DNA from 2 places in the Chromobacterium sp. ASV23 genome. Region 2 is predicted to be linked to the other one. Evidence: riboswitches for the same ligand, from Rfam matches in the RefSeq annotation. Region 2 holds a riboswitch; the other holds the start of a gene.
The links. Region 2 has a riboswitch for glycine ahead of gcvT (glycine cleavage system aminomethyltransferase GcvT). Riboswitches for the same ligand answer to the same signal wherever they lie in the genome.
Positions count from the first base shown of each region.

Region 1: another riboswitch for glycine. It lies ahead of JHD59_RS07550 (trimeric intracellular cation channel family protein); the one in region 2 lies ahead of gcvT (glycine cleavage system aminomethyltransferase GcvT).

Region 1 is NZ_JAELTR010000012.1:58,552-68,289, forward strand. Features, by position in the region: gene JHD59_RS07545 (DUF3141 domain-containing protein) at 1-569, shown strand, start outside; glycine riboswitch at 1,000-1,086, shown strand; glycine riboswitch at 1,091-1,188, shown strand; gene JHD59_RS07550 (trimeric intracellular cation channel family protein) at 1,328-1,942, shown strand; gene modA (molybdate ABC transporter substrate-binding protein) at 2,010-2,753, opposite strand; gene JHD59_RS07560 (LysR substrate-binding domain-containing protein) at 2,840-3,739, opposite strand; gene JHD59_RS07565 (M20 aminoacylase family protein) at 3,841-5,022, shown strand; gene JHD59_RS07570 (porin) at 5,080-6,249, shown strand; gene JHD59_RS07575 (MFS transporter) at 6,285-7,577, shown strand; gene JHD59_RS07580 (hypothetical protein) at 7,943-8,092, shown strand; gene brnQ (branched-chain amino acid transport system II carrier protein) at 8,190-9,509, shown strand.
Region 2 is NZ_JAELTR010000038.1:7,137-16,874, reverse strand. Features, by position in the region: gene JHD59_RS14970 (ABC transporter substrate-binding protein) at 1-84, opposite strand, end outside; gene JHD59_RS14965 (bifunctional diguanylate cyclase/phosphodiesterase) at 214-2,208, opposite strand; gene JHD59_RS14960 (bifunctional 2-polyprenyl-6-hydroxyphenol methylase/3-demethylubiquinol 3-O-methyltransferase UbiG) at 2,413-3,057, opposite strand; gene gcvP (aminomethyl-transferring glycine dehydrogenase) at 3,271-6,123, opposite strand; gene gcvH (glycine cleavage system protein GcvH) at 6,305-6,691, opposite strand; gene gcvT (glycine cleavage system aminomethyltransferase GcvT) at 6,757-7,845, opposite strand; glycine riboswitch at 7,887-7,985, opposite strand; glycine riboswitch at 8,000-8,092, opposite strand; gene JHD59_RS14940 (amino acid permease) at 8,269-9,552, opposite strand.

The DNA.
Region 1 (9,738 bases), on a different contig from region 2:
AACAGGTCGCCCTGGTGCGTGCCGATCATCAGCGCGCGCTGAACGGCTTGAGCACGCTGCTGCCCGACCAGCACATCCGCCACCAGGCCTGGATGCTGGTGCGCGACCTGCTGCTGGTGAATCGCCATGACATTCCTGCGGAGCAACAGCAACGGCTGGAACAGGCGGCGAATGTGCTTGGTCTGTCCGAACAAGACCGCCAGGCCATTCTGGACAAGGCCGCGATTCAGCCGGCCGCCCCTCGCGCGACGGAAACGGTTGCAGTCAAGCCGGCTCCGGCTCCGGCTCAGTCCCCTGCCGCCAAAGCTATCGTTCCGACGGCCAAGTCTGAAATCCAGCCGGCGCCAGCCAAGACCACCTCCACGCGCAAACCGGCGGCGGCCAAACCGGCGACCAAGCCAGGCGCAGCCCATCCCGCCCCAACCGTAAAAGCCGAGGCTCAAACAGCTGCCGCGCCAGCCAAGCCTGCGCCAGCCCGCAAGCCCGCGGCCAAGGCCAACGGCCAAGCGCCTGCCGCAGTCAAAACCGTCAAGCCGGCTGCCGCCGCCAAGCAGCAGAAGGACTCCTGACGCACCATGCCGGGGCGCCGACAGGCGCTCCGGTTTTATCGCCAACCCACCTCAAACGCTTTCGCAGGTTTGGCTAGGGGCTGTTGACGTTTGGTGAGCGGTCGCGCCGGAGCGCATTTAGCGCCGAATCGAGGCGTTTCGCGCGCCGCATAGTCATTCTCTGCCAGCGCGGAACAACGAAGAGTCGGCGCGAAAGGCACCCGGCCCTGCGGGTTTGGCCGCTTTGGGCCGGAGGCCGCTTTGCCCAGTCCTTGCCTCCGGTCCAAATCGGCTCAAACGCGATCCACTCACCAAACGTCAACAGCCCCTGGCGTCGCTTCTACTGATCCCATCCACTCTGCGCCATCCCTCCGCCGCAATTGGTCCATGCAGGAAAATGATCATCAATAGGTTCTAAATATTGACTATTAAAACAGCAATGGCTAATATTTGACGCGCTGCGGGAGAGAGGGGCGCCGCCCCCGCCGAAGACGCAAACTCCCATAATCGCTCAGGCAAGCAGTACCGCAGTGCACCATTGATTCAAGCCGATTGGAGAGAGGCCGCCGCGAGCGGTCCACCGAAGGGGCAAGTGGCCGCCGGCCATGCAACTCTCAGGTAAAAGGACAAGGGGAGAGGCTGTTCCGCAACCCGGAATCCACCCAGGAGACTGCCTTGTCCGCACCCGCCATCGGCCGCGCGCTTTTGCCCGCCGCGCCAGTAGACGCTCTTTTCCCTTTTTCACGCCAATCCGCCGCCACCGCGCGCGGGAGCTTGCCATGCTGAGCCTGATCTATTTGATCGCCATCACCGCGGAAGCGATGACCGGCGCGCTGGCTGCGGGCCGCCGCCACATGGACATCTTCGGCGTCACCGTCATCGCCTTCCTCACCGCGCTGGGCGGCGGCACCGTGCGCGACATCGTGCTCGGCCGCTACCCGATAGGCTGGACGCAACACCCGGAGTACGTGTTGCTGGTGGTGGCCGGCGGCATCGCCGCCGTGCTGGCCGCGCGCTTCATGCGCCATCTGAACCGGTTATTCCTGGTGCTGGATGCGCTGGGCCTGGTGGCTTTCACCATCATCGGCTGCGATGTGGCGCTAGGCATGCACTATCACCCGGTCATCGTGGTCATGGCCGGCATGATCACCGGCATTGCCGGCGGCATTCTGCGCGACGTCTTGTGCAATCGCGTGCCCATCGTGTTCCGTCGCGAGCTGTATGCCAGCGTATCGCTCTTGGTGGCCATTCTCTACCTGGGATTAAACGCGCTGGAGGTTGCTCACGACTGGAACATCGCCGCCAGCTTCGCCTTCGGCCTGGCGCTGCGAATGACCGCGCTGTGGCGCGAGTGGCAGTTGCCGGTTTTCGCCTACCGCCACGATCATCACTGACACCCCGCCCCGCTTTCGCGGGGTGTTTTGCATCACGCATCGCAAGCCATGGCTCATGATTCGCGCCTCACGGCTTGGCATAGCCATACGCGCGCCAGATTTTCTGCGATTCGGGACTGAAAAGGTAATCGAACAATTGCCGGGCTTGCGGATGGCCTGCCGCCGGCGTCAGCAGCGCCACCGTCTGCCGGATAGTCGGGTAACTATCCGGCGGAATCTCTACCCAATGCCCCTTGCCCAAACGTGAGCGCTCCAGCACCTGAGACTTGGAAACGAAACCGCCCGCCACCTTGCCGGACGCCACCATTTCGGCGGCATGGGCCACATCCGGCGCCCTGACAAAACGCGGGCGCAGGCGTTCCGCTAGTTGGTAATGATTCAAGCTGTATAAAACCATCTGGCCATAAATGCTGGACTCGGGATCCGGCAGCGCGATCTTGCCTCTGCCTTGGCGCAGCCACTCCAGCCAGCCGCTCTCATGAAAATCCGCCGCCAGCGACCATAGCACCAGGGAACCCAAACCAAAGATGCGCGGTTCTTCCAGACAGCGCCCCTGCATCTGCAGCTTATGGGTATATTCGTCGCTGGACGAGATGTAGATTTCGTACGCGGCGCCATTGGCAATCTGCGAGGCCAGCGCCACCGCGGGACCATAAGCCACCTTTACCGTTACGCCAGTCTTTGCCGTGAATTTTTTGACGATCTCATTCAGCGCCGGCTCAGTATTGCTGGCGGCGGCCACCGTGACCGGCGCGGCATGGGCAAAGGCCCATGCGCAGGCCAGCAGGCACCCCGCCAATATCTTCGGCATGATGCGCTCCCTGAAACTTCACGATTCAGCATAGGGCATGCGTTGCGAACAAAAAAAGACCCAAAGTCGGCATGGCCGAAACCGATTCAAACGGTTTGCGCCTCGCGAATGCGGGCGATGAACCATTCCGCGGCCCGGCTCAGCAGCGCGCCCTCCCGCACCAAGAGCAACAGGCTCAGCCTCGGCGGCCGCTGCTTAAGCGGCAGCTCGACAAAACGCTGCGCCGTCAGAGTGGCCTGCAAGGCCTGATTGGACATCGGCACCACGGCATCCATCGTCATCAGCAGCCCGCACAGCAAGACATTGGACGTGCAGCAAGTCACTCGTTCCGGCGGCGCCAGTCCTTCGCGCGCAAACATGCCATGCACAAAGCTTTCGTACTGGCCGCTCTGATCAGTATGCAGCCACTCCGCCTGCCGCAATTCCGCCAACGCGGTGGCATGCCGCAACGGGCTTTCCGCGCGGACGGCAAAGCCGGATGGGGATTCGCACAGCCGCTCCACCCGCACGAATGGATCGTCTGGCGGCGCGGAGAAGGCACCCAGCGCGAAATCCAGCTGCCCGCTGCGCAGGCCCTCAAGCAGTTGTTTCCCATCCTGCTCCAGGAAATCCACCCGCACCTGCGGCATGGCGCGCCGAAAGGCCGCAAACGACTGCGGCAAAATCTCGAAACCGGCCAGCGGGGTCAGGCCGATGCGCAGGCTGCTCTCGCGGCCGGAGCGCAGCCGATCCATTTCCTGCTGCGCCCTCTCCAGCTCCCGTATCACCAGACGCGCATAGCCGAGCAGCGTCTGTCCGGCCTCTGTCAGCGTCACGCCCCAGGAGTTGCGCAGCAACAAGGGCACGCCCTGCTCCGTCTCCAATTCGCGCAGCGCCTTGGTGATGGCAGGCTGCGTGACGTACAGCGCGCGCGCGGCCGCATTGATGCTGCCGTGATCCGCCACCGCGACCAAGGCCCGCAGTTGATGTTGCTTGAGTTGACTCACGTGGATAACTCATGGTTATGGCTATCAATATTTGTGCTTATTCAGCGCAAATAGTTTTGCCTAGCATGGTTCGGCACCCTCACATCAACGGAAAGCAAACCATGGCAAACGATCCCTTCATCCTCCCGGAAATCCTGGGCAAGGTAAACGAGTTCATCGCGCTGCGCCGCCAAATACACGCTCATCCGGAGCTGGGGTTCGAGGAGCAGCAAACCAGCGAACTGGTCGCGGCCAAGCTGCGCGAATGGGGCTATGAGGTGCAAACCGGCGTCGGCAAGACCGGCGTGGTGGGCACGCTGCGCGCAGGCGCAGGATCACGCGCGCTCGGCATCCGCGCCGACATGGACGCCTTGCCCATCCAGGAAGCGACCGGCCTCTCCTATGCCAGCACCCAGCCTGGCAAGATGCACGCCTGCGGCCACGACGGCCATACCGCCATGCTGCTGGCCGCCGCCCAATACTTGGCCGCAACCCGGCGCTTCAACGGCACGCTGCATCTGATTTTTCAACCGGCGGAAGAAGGATTGGGCGGCGCGCCGGCCATGCTTGAAGACGGCCTGTTCGAGCGCTTCCCCTGCGATGCCGTCTACGCCCTGCACAACGCGCCGGGCCTGCCTGTCGGCTGCTTCGCGCTGAAAGAAGGCGCCATGGCGGCCTCGTCCGACAGCGTGGATGTTCGCCTCACCGGCGTGGGCGCGCACGGCGCGATGCCCAATTTCGGCCGCGACCCCATCGTCGCCGCCTCGTCCATCGTGATGGCGCTGCAAACCCTGGTGGCGCGCAATATTCCGGCGACCGAGGCCGGCGTGGTCACCGTCGGCGCGCTGCACGCCGGCAAGGCGCACAACGTGATTCCGGAACACGCGGAAATGAAGCTGACCGTGCGCGCGCTCAGCCGCGACGTCCACGCCACCTTGAAACAGCGGCTGCATGAAACCGTCCAGCTGCAGGCGCAAAGTTACGGCGTAGCGGCGGAAATCGACTACCGCACCATCGCGCCGGTGCTGGTCAACACGCCCGATGAAACCCGCTTCATGGCCGAACTGATCCGCGAGCAAGCCGGCGCGGAACGGCTGATCCAGCCGCCGCAAGGGATGATGGGCAGCGAGGACTTTGCCTGGATGCTGGAAAAGAAACCCGGCTGCTACGTGCTGCTGGGCAACGGCACCGAAAGCCGCGGCGGCTGCATGGTCCACAACCCTGGCTACGACTTCAACGACCAGGCCCTGCCGGTGGGCGCCTCGCTGTGGGCGCGACTGGCGGAAAGCTATCTGCGCGGCTGACGCGCGGCGCGATCAAGCCGGCGGCACAGCCGGCATCGCAAGACAAAGGAGAAAGCTATGCTGCGTCACACCTGGCCGCCCCTGCTGGCGGCCTGCCTGGCCCCGCCCGCCTGGGCCGATTCCTTCCTGCTGACCCGCCTGCAAGGCCTGCCCCTGTTCAACGGCATGCTGAAGAACGGCGGCGTTGCCCCGTATGGCACGCTGGATCTGGGCGTCAACTACGCGCAAGCAGGCGGCAAGCGCGCCTGGCAGCTGCAGAGCGGCGGCGAATGGACATCCAAGTTCGGCCTGGCCGGCCGCGAGCTGTTAAGCGACGGCTGGCGGACGGAATTCAATCTGGAGGCCGGCTTCAACGCCAATGACGGCACGCCGCAATCGCCCGGCATCACCTTCAACCGCGAGGCCTGGCTGGGCCTGGAGTCCACGCGCTGGGGCGCGCTGCGGCTGGGCCGCCAGCTCAACGCCGGCCTGCCGCTGTTCATCGATCCGTTCGGCGCCGTCAACACCCATTCGGTCTACAGCTGGGCAGGCATGGGCGCGGTGCAGACGCCGCGCGGCGTGTTGCCCAATGCCGACCTCGGCCCCGGCGCCGCCCAGCTCGACAGCCGGCTGGGGCACGCCGCGAAATGGATTTCGCCGCGCGGCCAGGGCTTCAACGTCGAGTTGCTGCAGGCCGCTTCGCCCAACCGGCGCGCGCCGGGAAGCAGGGGCGCCATGCTGGCCCATCTGGACGGCCCCTTGTTCCTGGCCGCGAGCTTCAACCAAAGCTGGCAGCCGCTGTCGCCGTCCGGCGCGGACGCGGTGCGCAATGACTTTTACGGCCTGGCGGCGGTCTACGACATCGGCCGCTTGGTGCTGTCGGCCTCCCATACCGTCACTGTGCCGCGCCGCCAGGAAAACGGCATCGCCCGCGTCTACACCGCCGGCGCCATCGTCGCGGAAAAGCGGCACGTCTACCGCCTGTCCGCCGTCTACCGCGACACTTCAAGCGCGCGCGACGCGGACGGACAGGCCATCTCCAGCTCCGCCCTCGGCCTGATGCTGGGCTACGACTACAACCTGTCCAAGCGCACGGGCCTGTATGCGCGCGCCGGCGCCATCCGCAACCTGGGCGGCTCCACCCTGATACTGAACGGCCAGCCGCTGCCTACCGACGCGCGGGGCAGGCCGCAGACCGGGATCACGCCCGTCGGCGCCGCCGTGGGCCTGTACCACAACTATTTCTGAAGCCGCCTGTCACTATCCAGATCGAGGAACTTCATATGAACAAGACGCTGACCGCCCCCGCGGCCGACGCGCCGGCAATGCACACCGCCTCGTCGCGCCGCACCATCGTCGCGGTGTCGCTGGGCAACTGGCTGGAGCTGTACGACTTCACCGTGTTCAGCTTTTTCGCCGTGTTGATCGGCAAATTGTATTTCCCGTCGCACAGCGAGTACGGCTCGCTGCTGATGGCGCTGGCCACCTTCGGCATCGGCTTCGTGATGCGTCCGCTGGGCAGCGTGGTGATAGGCCGCATCGCCGACCGCGCCGGCCGCAAACCGGCACTGACGCTGACCATCTGGCTGATGGCCGGCGGCACCGCCCTGATCGGCCTGGCGCCCACCTACGACAGCATAGGCCTGCTGGCGCCCTTGCTGATCGTCGCAGGCCGTCTGCTGCAAGGCTTCGCCGCCGGCGGCGAAGTCGGCGCCGCCACCAGCTTTTTGATGGAGTCCGGCGCGCGCAACCGGCGCGGCTTCATGGTGAGCTGGCAGATGGCCACCCAGGGCGGCGCGGTGCTGGCCGGCGCGCTCAGCGGCGCGCTGTTGACCTATTTCCTCAGCCATGAAGCGCTGGAAAGCTGGGGTTGGCGGCTGCCTTTCCTGCTGGGCTTGCTGGTGGGGCCCGTAGGCTTGTACATCCGCCGCCATCTGGACGAAACCCACCAAGCCGAACCGGCTGAGCAGCCAAGCCTGGCGGCCCTGATGCGCCAGCATCGTCGCAAGCTGCTGTTGGGCTGCATGCTGATCATGGGCGGCACCGCCAATATGTATGTGGTGGCGCACTACCTGCCGTCCTATCTGATCAAGGTGCTGCATCAACCGCCGGCATCGGCGCTGCTGGCGGGATGCGCGGCGGGACTGGTTCTGCTGCTGGCCTCGCCGCTGGCCGGCATGCTGGCCGACCGCCTGACCAGACGCAAACCCCTGCTGCTGGCCGTCAATGCTTTGTGCGTGCTGCTGACGCTGCCCTGCTTCATGCTGCTGCACGCGGCACCCTCGCTGCCTGCCGCGTTGATGCTGGCCCTGACGCTGACCGCACTGCTGGCGCTGGGTAGTCCCGCCGGCTTCCTGCTGATCATGGAGGCCTTCCCGCGCGGCTGCCGCGCCACCGGACTTGCCATCATCTATGCCTGCGGCGTGACGCTGTTTGGCGGCTTCGCACAATTCATCGTCACCTGGCTGATCAGCGTCAGCGGCAATCCATTCGCCCCGGCCTGGTACATCATGGCGTGCAGCGCGGCCAGCTGGCTGGCGTTGCTGGCTTTTAAAGAAGAAGCCGCCACCGACTGACGGCATGAGCCGCCCCGCCAAACGCCCCAGCCCGCTGATCGCGGGCTGGGCGCATGGAAGGCCGTCTACTTGGAGATGAAGCTATCCGGCGCCCGCTCGCACACCTTGAACCGCGCGATCCGCCAAGAATAGACATCGCCGCGGCGCTACTTGGCGGCGACGCGCCAAATTGCCGGACAAGCGCCGAATCTCCAATCCATGCCCAGACAGACGCATCACCCGATGACGAGCGGGCAGGCCCGCGCCGTTGTGCACGATGGGCGAGATAAGCCAGACTGCCCTGAGCATGGCTTGAGCGCGGCCGCGCCATGCCAGACGTTTAATCTTCTGATCATGCCTTGCCAAGCGTAGCCATAGACGTTTTAATGAGTGCTCGCTATCTGTTTTCAATCGGTAAATCCATGCTGCCCATCGCTTATGCCCACTCTGCTTCGCCGCAACGCGGCCAGGTGGCCCCTGCCGTGCGCAGCGTCGTTGAGATTATTATTATCCCGCTGAATACCAGCCAGGGATAAGGCCGCTCATTTTCATTTAGCCGACGTCCCTGGCGAGGGACCGGTCTGAATGCCCCTCCTTCTCCAGGTCCGCCGGCATCACAATCCGGAGACTTCCATGCTGTCCCGCAACCACACAGCCGCCTTGGGCATGATGGTGTTTGCCCTGTTTCTTGGCGCTGGCAACGTCATTTTTCCGCCTATGGCAGGCCATCTGGCCGGAGAGGCCTGGCCCATCGCGGCGCTGGGTTTCATGCTGACCGGCGTAGGCCTGCCTTTTCTGACCCTGCTGACGGTGGCAGGCCTGGGCCGGGGCGAGGCGCTGTCGCGCGACCTGCCGCCCTGGGCCGCGACCGTATTCTGGAGCTTGTTGTATCTGATTCTGGGCCCGCTGTTTGCGATGCCGCGGGTGGCCAATGTCGCCTACGAGATGGGATGGTTGCCTCTGGGATTCGCCCACTCGCCCTGGGGCAGCGTCTTGTTTGCCTTGGCGTTCAATGGAATCGGACTCTATTTCATGCTCAAGCCCGGCCAGATGATAGACAGCGTCGGCCGCTTGATGACCCCCGTGCTGTTACTGTTGCTGTCGGCAGTCGCGCTGGGCGTCATGCTGAAGCCGCTGTCTGGCGTGGGCGCAACCAGCGCCAGTTATGTCGACGGCGCCTTTGTCGAAGGCCTGCTGAGTGGTTACCAAACGATGGACGTATTGTCAGCCATGGCGTTTGGCGGCCTGGTTGCGCGCACGCTAAGCGGCAAAGGCATCACGCAACCCAAGATGGTTCGTCTCTTGACTTTCAAGGCCGGCTTGATCTCGGTCGCGCTGCTGTCCTTGCTGTATCTGTGCCTGTTCTATCTGGGCGCCACCAGCGCGCCCGTCGCGGCAGGCGCGAGCAATGGCGGGCAAATCCTGGTGCGTTATGTCGCCTGGCTGTTTGGCGACGCAGGCAGCTGGCTGATGGCGGGCATCGTGCTGCTGGCCTGCTTGACCACCGTGGTGGGACTCGGCAGCACCTGCGCGGATTACTTCGCCAAGCAGACGGGGCGATTGGCTTATCCTTACTGGCTGGCGCTGATTTCCGTGGCATCGACCCTGATCGCCAATTTTGGCCTGGATGTGTTGATCCGCGTCACCGTGCCCGCCCTGTATCTGATTTATCCAAGCGCGATCTGCCTGGTGCTGCTGCAAGCGCTGCGCAGTCGCTTGCCCAATCTGCCCCTCAGCTATGGCTTGACGCTGGGCGTCGTGTCCCTGATCAGCCTGGGCGACGCCCTGAAGGCGGCCGGCCTGCTTCCCGCCGCGCTGCAAGATGGTCTGGAACAATTGCCGCTCTTCTCGCTGAGCCTGGGTTGGCTGCTGCCCGGCCTGCTGGCCTTGGCCATCAGCGTGATGCTGGGCCGCATGCGTTGGCTGGCAAGCGAGCTGCCCTCGCGCCCATGAGTCTGACGCCATGCCTGCCGCGGTCGGCTGAACGCCCACAGGCCGCCGCGCAGGCATGCTTCTCCCCCTGCCCGCCATGCGCAATCTACATCACGCGCTGACGCCTGCCCCGTCACTCCGCCGGTTTCCAGCGGCAGCCAAATTACCGTAAGATCAGGCGTAATGAATTCTCGCGCCGCACAAAATCAGGGCAGCGCCGCACCCAAAGCAGCGGCATGCGCCAAATGGC
Region 2 (9,738 bases):
GTCGGTACAAATGGTGAGCGGCTTGGCGGCCATGGCGCCTAGCGGCAACCAGGCCGCCAGCAGGGCGGCGGACAGAACCTTCATGGCATTCTCCTTGCGGCGCCCGTCAACATGCCGGGCGCATGATTCGCAATAGGTTAAGCCAATCCGGCATGAAAACCAACGAATTAATCAGGCTAAGAAAATAAGCCCATGTTCGATTCGCCGGCTCGTCTACATCACCAATTGCGCGAACAGATTGGCCGGCAAGGCCGGGCTGCACAAGAAGCCCTGGTACTCCTGACAGCCACGCTCCGCCAACCAGCGCAGTTGCTGCGACGTCTCCACGCCTTCCGCCACCATGTTCAGTCCCATCATGCGGCATAGCGTGGTGATCATCTCGGCAATGGCCGGCCGCCGTTCCAGATCGGCGACAAAAGAACGGTCTATCTTCAGCGAGGTCAACGGGTAGCGCTGCAGATAGGCCAGATTGGAGTAGCCGGTGCCGAAGTCGTCCACCGCGATGCGCACGCCCAGCGCGCGCAGCGACTGCAGCGTGCGCATGGTTTGCTCGTCATCGCCCAGCAGCACCGATTCGGTGATTTCCAGTTCCAGCTTTTCCGGCTGGCAGCCGCTGTCGCGCAAGGCCTGCGCCACCATCTCGGCCAGCGCTGGATCGACGAACTGGCTGGGCGAGAGATTGACCGACACCATCAGATCCAGGCCGCGCTCGCGCCATTGGCGCTGCTGGCGGGCCGCCTGGGACAGGATCTGCCGGCCCAGTTCTCGCACCATGCCACAGTCTTCGCACAAGGGGATGAAGGCATCCGGCATCAGCATGCCGCGCATCGGGTGTTGCCAGCGCGCCAAGGCCTCGGCGCCGACGATGCGGCCGCTGGCCACATCGACGCGCGGCTGGAAGTAGGCGACGAATTCGCCGCCGTCCAGGCCGCGCCGAATATCGCGCTCCATCGCCAGCTGCGCCTGGCTGCGCTCTTCCAGCGCCGGCGCGAAGAACATCAGATTGTTGCGGCCGGCGTCCTTGGCGGCGTACATGGCCAAGTCGGCGTGGCGCATCATCTGTTCAATGTCCAGCCGCCCCTCGCCGCACACGCTGATGCCGATGGAGGCCGAAACGCTGATGTCCATGCCGCCCAGCCGCATCGGCATCGCCAGGCTTTGTAAAATTCGAAGCCCCAAGGCCTCCGCCCGCTGCGCCACATCCGGCGCCGCCAGCATCACCAGGAATTCGTCGCCGCCCAGGCGGGCCACTTTCTCATCGTGCCCCAACAATTGCGACAGGCGCCCGCTCATGCGGATCAGCATTTCGTCGCCGCTGGCGTGGCCCAGGGAGTCGTTGACGTTCTTGAAGCGGTCCAGGTCGATGAACATCAAGGCCACCTGGCGGCCGTCGCGCAGGGCCTGTTGCAAATACGGCAGCAACTCGCTGCGAATGCCGTTGCGGTTGGGCAGGCCGGTCAATACGTCGTGATTGGCGAGGAAGCTGGCGCGCGCCTCGGCGTGCTTCAGATCAGTGATGTCCACTTCCGTGACCAGCAGCGCGTCCTGCCCCGATACCCCGTCGCGGCACGCGCGCACGGCGATTTCATGCCAGCGCATACCCTGCCGGGTATGCACCTGGGCCAGCTGCCTGGCCTCGCCGGCGGCCGCCACCCCCTGCTGCAGGGTTTGCCAGTCGCCATCATGAATGAAATGCTGGCGCCAGGTTTCGCTGGTATAGGCCACCTTGGCGCGGGCCGATGGATTGCGGTACAACACCATGCCGGCGGAGTCGTACAGCGTGACCAGCATGGAGGTATGCATCAGCGCCTCGGCGCTGCGCAACGTGGCGGGATCGGTGGACAGCGTATTCTGCGCCTCGCAGAACATCATCATCCGGCCTTCCACCTGAATGCCGCGAAATACGACTTTCAACTGCCGCGGCATGCCTTTGGGGTAAAGCGTCCAGCTCTCGGTGAACACGGCATTGTCGCGTTCGAAATCCTGTTGATACTGGCTGAGCCGCTGCGCCACGGATACCGACATATCGCGCGACATGTCGCGCGCGCATAATTCCTGCAGGCTATCGGCGCCCCACACTTCCAGAGCGGCCGGATTGGCCCAGAATACGCGTTTGTTATCGATATCGAACACCCAAACCGGCAGGCTCAAAGCCTCCAGCATCGGCAAATTGTCTCCCTGCCAGGAGATGACGTTCTTCTTCGGCATGATTGCCGTTAACCTTTTATTTATTCATCAAAAATTCGGCTCGCCGTCTATCGGCAAGGCTTGCCATTGTAGCAAACGAGATCGCCGACGCTGCTGTTATTTTGCGCAGCCGGCATTTTCACCGCCGCAATTTCGGCAAACAGGCGTTTCAGTTGCAGAATGAAAAAGCAGGGCGCTCGCCCTGCTTGAATGATGCGAATATCTTTAATTGATCGGTTTGCGCGCAAACAATCTGGCCATGCTGTGGTGATGAGGCCAGCCATGGCTGAGATCGAGCGCATACTCCTCCTGATAGGCCAAGGCCTCCAGTTGAGAAAACTGCGCTCTCAGTTCGCCGGAACGGTAGTAATGCCGGATATAAGCGGCGGTTTCGCTGGCGCGCCCTCCGCGGCCGCAACAACCCGGATCATCCACTAGGAAGACCGAGGCGAACAAAAAGCCGCCTGGCGCAAGGCCCGATACCATGGCTTGCGCCAATCTGGCACCCGCCTCTTCGTTCAAATGATCCAGCAGGGTATAGGCCACGATGATCTGATAATGCTGCGGCTCGATATCCGCCTCCGCCATATTGGCCAAATCGGCCACGCCTCCGTTGACATCGAGTTGCAACTCGTCGGCCAGCCCGCTCAAACGAGCCACCGCCTCCGCAGACTGATCCAGGCCACGCATGGAAAAACCGCGGCGCGCCAGATACAGGGCATTACGCCCTTGGCCGCATCCCAGATCCAGTCCGACGCCCTCTCCTTTCACATTGTACTTATCCAGATAATAAATCAGGGACAGCGCTGGCCGGTCCCCATAGAACGACGCATTGCTGCGATAAAAACCATCGAAATCCGCGGCACCCATATTTATTCCCCTGCTCACGCACTCCCAAAAACAAGCGCCGACAAGGCAAATCATCGGCAGGTGGAAACTACTTACTAGTAATAGTTCTTATGGGAAATTGTTACTACTTAGATACACATACTAAGTATTTACACCTAAATGATGGCCTGCAAGATAAAGAAAAACCCCGTCAAGCAACGCCGGACGGGGTCGTTTACAGTTAGGAGACGAGTTTTACTGATAGTTGTCGATGCTCGGGCAGCTGCACTGCACGTTGCGATCGCCATACACGTCGTCGATGCGGTTCACGCTCGGCCAGAACTTGTTCTCCAACACGTAGGGCAGCGGGAACAGGCCCTGCTCACGGCTGTAAGGACGGTCCCACTCGCCGGCGATGTCGGCCTTGCTGTGCGGCGCGTTGACCAGCGGATTGTTGTCCGCCGGCCATACGCCGTTCTGCACCTGGTCGATCTCGGCGCGGATGGCGGCCATCGCGGCGATGAAGCGGTCCAGCTCGGCCTTGGGCTCGGACTCGGTCGGCTCTATCATCAGCGTGCCCGGCACCGGGAAGCTCATGGTCGGCGCGTGGAAGCCGTAGTCCATCAGACGCTTGGCCACATCCACTTCGGTAACGCCGGAGGCGGCCTTCAGCGGACGAAGATCGATGATGCACTCGTGCGCCACCCGGCCATTGACACCGGTGTACAGCACCGGGAAGTACTCGGCCAGGCGAGTAGCCAGATAGTTGGCGGACAGCAAGGCGTTTTCCGTGGCTTGCTTCATGCCTTCCGCGCCCATCATGGCGATGTACATATACGAGATCGGCAGGATGGAAGCCGAGCCGAACGGCGCGGCAGAGACTGCGGTCTGCCCCTCTTCCGCGCCCGGCACCGAAGCCACCACGTGGTTGGCCATGAACGGCGCCAGGTGCGCCTTCAGGCCGATCGGGCCCATGCCCGGCCCGCCGCCGCCATGCGGGATGCAGAAGGTCTTGTGCAGGTTCATGTGCGACACGTCGGCGCCGATGTCCGCCGGACGGGTCAGCCCCACCTGCGCGTTCAGGTTGGCTCCGTCCATATACACCTGGCCGCCGTGGGCGTGGACGATCTCGCAGATCTCTTTGATGCTTTGCTCGAACACGCCGTGGGTGGACGGATAGGTGATCATCAGCGCGGCCAGGTTGGCAGCATGCTGCTCGGCCTTGGCCTTCAGATCGGCCACGTCGACGTTGCCGGCCTCGTCGCACTTCACCACCACCACCTGCATATTCATCATCTGCGCGGTGGCCGGGTTGGTGCCGTGCGCCGATTGCGGAATCAGGCAGATATTGCGATGGCCTTCGCCGCGCGACTCATGGTAACGGCTGATGGCCAACAGGCCGGCGTATTCGCCCTGGGCGCCGGAGTTAGGCTGCATGGAGATGGCGTCAAAGCCGGTGATCGCCTTCAGCTGCCGCTGCAAGCCCTCGATCAGCTCCAGATAGCCCACAGTCTGCTCGCGCGGCGCGAACGGATGCATATTGGCGAATTCCGGCCAGGTGATCGGGATCATCTCGCTGGTGGCGTTCAGCTTCATGGTGCAGCTGCCCAGCGAGATCATCGAGTGATTCATCGCCAGGTCGCGGTTTTCCAGCTTCTTCATGTAGCGCAGCATCTCGTGCTCGCTATGGTGGGTGTTGAACACCGGGTGGGTCAGGATGGCCGACTCGCGCTTCAGCGCGGCCGGGATGGCCTCTTTGGCCACGGCGTCCAGGGCAGCGATGTCTGCCGGCTTGCCGGTGAACAGCTCGATCAGCTTAGCGAGGTCCGCCTCGGTGGCGGCTTCGTGGAAAGCCACGCCGAGCACAGTCTTGCCGACACGGCGCAGGTTGTAGCCGGCGGCCAGCGCGGCGGCGTAGATGGCGTCGGCTTTAGGAGCGTCCACTTGCACCGAGTCGTAGAAGCGGTCGAACACCAGCTTGCCGCCGGCGGCTTGCACCGCGTGGGCGAAGATGGCGGCCAGGCGATGGATGCGGGCGGCGATGCGCTTGACGCCTTGCGGGCCGTGATAGACGGCGTACAGGCCGGCGATATTGGCCAGCAGCACCTGGCTGGTGCAGATGTTGGAGTTGGCCTTCTCGCGGCGGATGTGCTGCTCGCGGGTCTGCAGCGCCATGCGCAGCGCGGTCTTGCCCTTGGCGTCTATGGACACGCCGATGATGCGCCCCGGCGCCGAGCGCTTCATCTCGTCCTTGAACGCGAAGTAAGCCGCGTGCGGGCCGCCGAAGCCCATCGGCACGCCGAAGCGCTGGGTATTGCCCAGCGCGATGTCAGCGCCCATTTCGCCCGGAGACTTCAAGGCCACCAGCGCCATCACGTCGGCGGCGACGGCGACGATGCCGCCCTTGGCCTTGACTGCGGCGATATGCGGGGTCAGATCGATCAGATCGCCGGCTTCGCCCGGATACTGGAACAAGGCGCCGAAGTAGTCGCCGTTGCCGGCCTCTTCCGGATGGCCCTGCACCAGCTCGAAGCCGAAGTACTTGGCGCGGGTCTTCATCACGTCCAGCGTCTGCGGCAGCACGCGGCTGTCGACAAAGAAACTGACGGACTTGGATTTGGACACGCGCTTGGCCATGGCCATCGCCTCGGCGGCAGCGGTGGCCTCGTCCAGCAGCGAGGCATTGGCCATTTCCAGGCCGGTCAGGTCGATCACCATCTGCTGGAAGTTCAGCAGCGCCTCCAGCCGGCCCTGGGCGATCTCGGCCTGGTACGGGGTGTAAGCGGTGTACCAGCCCGGATTTTCCAGGACATTACGCAGGATGACGGTGGGCGTCAGCACCGGGTAGTAACCCAGGCCGATGAAGGACTTGTTGACCACGTTCTTGGCTGCGACAGCCTTCAGCGCGGCCAGCGCCTCCGCTTCCGGCTGCGGCGCTGGCAGGTCCAGACGGCGGTTCAGGCGGATGTCGGCCGGCAGAGTCTGGTCGACCAAGGCATCGATGGACGGCGCGCCGATGGCGGCCAGCATCTCGGCGCGCTCGGCGTCATTGGGGCCGATGTGGCGGGAGAGGAATTCGTGACGATTGAAGAGTTCGGCAAGAGACATACAAGACCTTTCTTTTGCCACGGAAACCATGAAAGGACACGAACGGCATGACGCGAAGCCGAAAAGCCGCTCACACTGAGAGAAGCCGGAATAGGCTTTCTGTTATCTTTCGTGTCTTTTCGTGGTTTTCGTGGCTAAAAAACAAACGCCCCTGTGTCTTGCGACTAAGGGGCGTATCACATCAAGCGCCGATTTCCTTGGCGTAGGCGGCGGCATCCATCAGGCCGTCCAGGTCGGACGCATTGGCCGGCTTGATCTTGAAGAACCAGCCCGCGCCGTACGGATCGTTATTGGCCAGATCCGGCGCGCCTTCCAGCTCGCCATTCACTTCCAGCACTTCGCCGGCGATCGGACAGTAGACGTCGGAAGCCGCCTTAACCGATTCCACCGCGCCAGCCTGTTCTTCCTTGGCCAGTACGCTGCCGATCTTGGGCAGCTCGACGAAGACGATGTCGCCCAACAGTTCCTGTGCGTGGGCGGTGATGCCCACGGTCACGGAGCCATCAGCTTCCAGGCGCAGCCATTCGTGGCTCTCGACGTATTTCAGTTCGGCGGGGATATTGCTCATCTTGAAGTTCTCCAGCTTAAGATCGGATCAATGGTGACGGCAGTCGTCGCAAGGACGCTGCCCGATTATTCGAATACTTTCTTGCCGTTACGCACGAAGGGCATCTTCACTACGCGCACATCGGTCAGCGTGCCGCGCAGGTCCACTTGGGCGGCAGCGCCGGTGGCGGCCGGCACGCGGGCGATGGCGATGGAGTGCTTCAGCGTCGGCGAGAAAGTGCCGCTGGTGATCACGCCTTCGCCGACGCCTTCCACCAGGACCTTCTGGCCTTCGCGCAGCACGCCGCGGCCTTCCAGCACCAGACCCACCTGCTTCATTTTGACGCCGGCGGCTTTTTGCGCTTCCAGCGCCTCACGGCCATTGAATTGGCGCTCGGCCGGCTCCCAGGCGATGGTCCACCCCATGCCAGCTTCCAGCGGCGACACGGTTTCGTCCATGTCGTGGCCGTACAAATTCATGCCGGCTTCCAGGCGCAGCGTATCGCGCGCGCCCAGGCCGATGGGCGCGACGCCGACGGCTTGCAATTGTTCGAAGAAGGAAACGGCTTCGGCGGCGGGAATCATGATTTCCAGGCCATCTTCACCGGTATAGCCGGTGCGGGCGTAGAACCATTCGCCCTGCGGCAGGCCCTGGAACACTTTCAGCGCGCGGATGGCATCAGCCAATTCCGGCTTGATGGAACAGACTTTTTCAATGGCCTTGGGGCCTTGCACCGCCAGCATCGCCAGGTCGCGGCGCACCTTGAGCGCCACGTCGAAGCCAGCCTTCTGGGCTTCCATCCAGGCCAGGTCTTTCTCGGTGGTGCCGGCATTGACCACCATGCGGTAGCCATAGGCAGTGAGATAGACGATCAGATCGTCGACGACGGTGCCCTGAGGCGTCAGCATGCCGGAATACAAGGCCTTGCCCTCGAAGCCGAGCTTGGCCACATCGTTGGCGATCAGTTTTTGCAGCCAGGCCTTGGCGTCGGAACCGGTGATGTCGATCACCGTCATGTGGGAGACGTCGAACATGCCGGCGTCGGTGCGGACGATTTCGTGCTCTTTCAGCTGGGAACCGTAATGGATGGGCATTTCCCAACCGGCGAAATCGACCATCTTGGCGCCGGCGGCAATGTGGGCTTCAAACAGCGGAGTACGTTTCGGGGCCGTCATGGCGCGGTTCCTTCGAGAAAAGTGTGGATAGCCTCTATCAACCACACCCCTCTGTCCCTGCACCTGAGATTTTCCGGCCGGATAAGCCGTTAGCCCCTTCGGTGGACGCCGCGCGGGCGCCGCTCTCCAGATTGCGCAAGCCGGCGGCCGCCGGCTCGATGATACAGTCCTTTTGCCTGAGCGATTAGCGGGTGCGCTTGCGCCTTCGGCGGCGGCCGCGGGTGCCGCTCTCTCCTGTATGACTCGCCGATTATGGTGGGCATCTCCCCGCCTTGGCAAGCCGAGTTTATTTCGATGTCAAACAGTCTGAATAAATGTTTCTCAAAGAAAATAAGCGCACATTTTTATCAATAAAAACTATTCGGAAACGAAAAAAGCGCAGGCTTTCGCGCTGCGCTTTGGCATTCATCCCGCTTCCGCCGCTCAATCATCGGCGTGGCGCTCTTTCAACTGCCAGACATAAATCGGCAGGCCGAGCATCAACAACAGCATGCCCCACATCACGATCTCTGCGCCGGAGCCGTAAAGCGCCCACAAGGAATACACAAAACCGATGCCGGCGAAGAAGCCCGGCGCCACGTAATCGCGCGGCGCAAACGCCTTGCCGCGCATCAACATGATGGCGATCAGCGCCATCGAGCAGAACGCGTATGGCAACAAGGTGGTGGCGGTGGCCAGCAGGATGATGAACTCGAAAATCTTCACTCCGCTGTCGCCGCCGGCGTATTTCATCGCCATCAGGATGGTGACCAAGGTGCTGGACAGTACTAGGCCGAAGATCGGCACGCCCGCCGCATTGCGCTGATTGAAGCGGCTGGGAAACAGCTTGTCCTTGGCCGCAGCTGCCGGCACATGCGCCTGCATCAAGCTCCAGCCGTTGAGGGCGCCGAAGCAGGACACGACCGCGCCGAAACCGACCAGCCAATAACCCCAATCCCCCCACATCAACCGGGCCGCATCGGCAAACGGTGCCTGCGACGCTGCCAGCACATCGGAAGGCATCAAGCCCATCAGCGATATCGTGGACAGGATGTACAGCACGGTGGCCAGCAAGGTGCCGATGACGGTGGCCCGCGGAATGGTCTTCTCTGGCTGATCGACATCGCCGGCCGGCACTGAGGCCGACTCCAGGCCGAGGAAAGCCCAAAGCGTCAGCGCCATGGTCGCGGACAGCGAGGACAACAAGGGCTTATGGTGAGGATTGAACGCCAGATTGTCGGTATTCAGGTGGAAAAAACCGATGAAGGTGACCGCCGCCAGCGGCAGCAGTTTGAGCAGGGTCGTCACCACCGCCACCACGCCCGAGCTGTGCGCGCCGCGACTGTTGATCCAGGTAACGATCCAGATCAGACTGATGGCGAAAACGCCAGCCAGCAGTTCGTTATGGCCGAGAACAGGAAAGAACACTTGCATATAGCTGGTGGCCGCCACCGCCAGCGCGGCATTGCCTGCCCATAAGGCGATCCAGTATCCCCAGGCGATCCAAAACCCGGCAAAATCGCCAAAGCCGGCATGAATATAAGCATATGGCCCGCCTTCGCGCGGCAGGATGGCCGACAGGCGGGCGAACACCAGCGCCAGACAGATGGCGCCAGCAGCCGTGATCAGCCAGCCAAGCAAGGAAATGCCGCCAAACGGCGCCAGCGAGGCGGGCAGCAGGAACACGCCGGAACCTATCATATTGCCCACCACCAGGGCGGTGCACATCCAGACTCCGAGCGAGCCTTTTTTGGGGGAAGAACTGTTTTCGCTCAAACCTGATTCTCCATCGCGAACGAAAGCATGGCGCGCCGCCGGTCCGCAACGGGCGTCGTGCATGCGTGAAACAGGCGGACTCACGGCCGACCGCCACGCGTCATGGCTTCAACATAGACGAAGTCAGCGTCTCAGGCG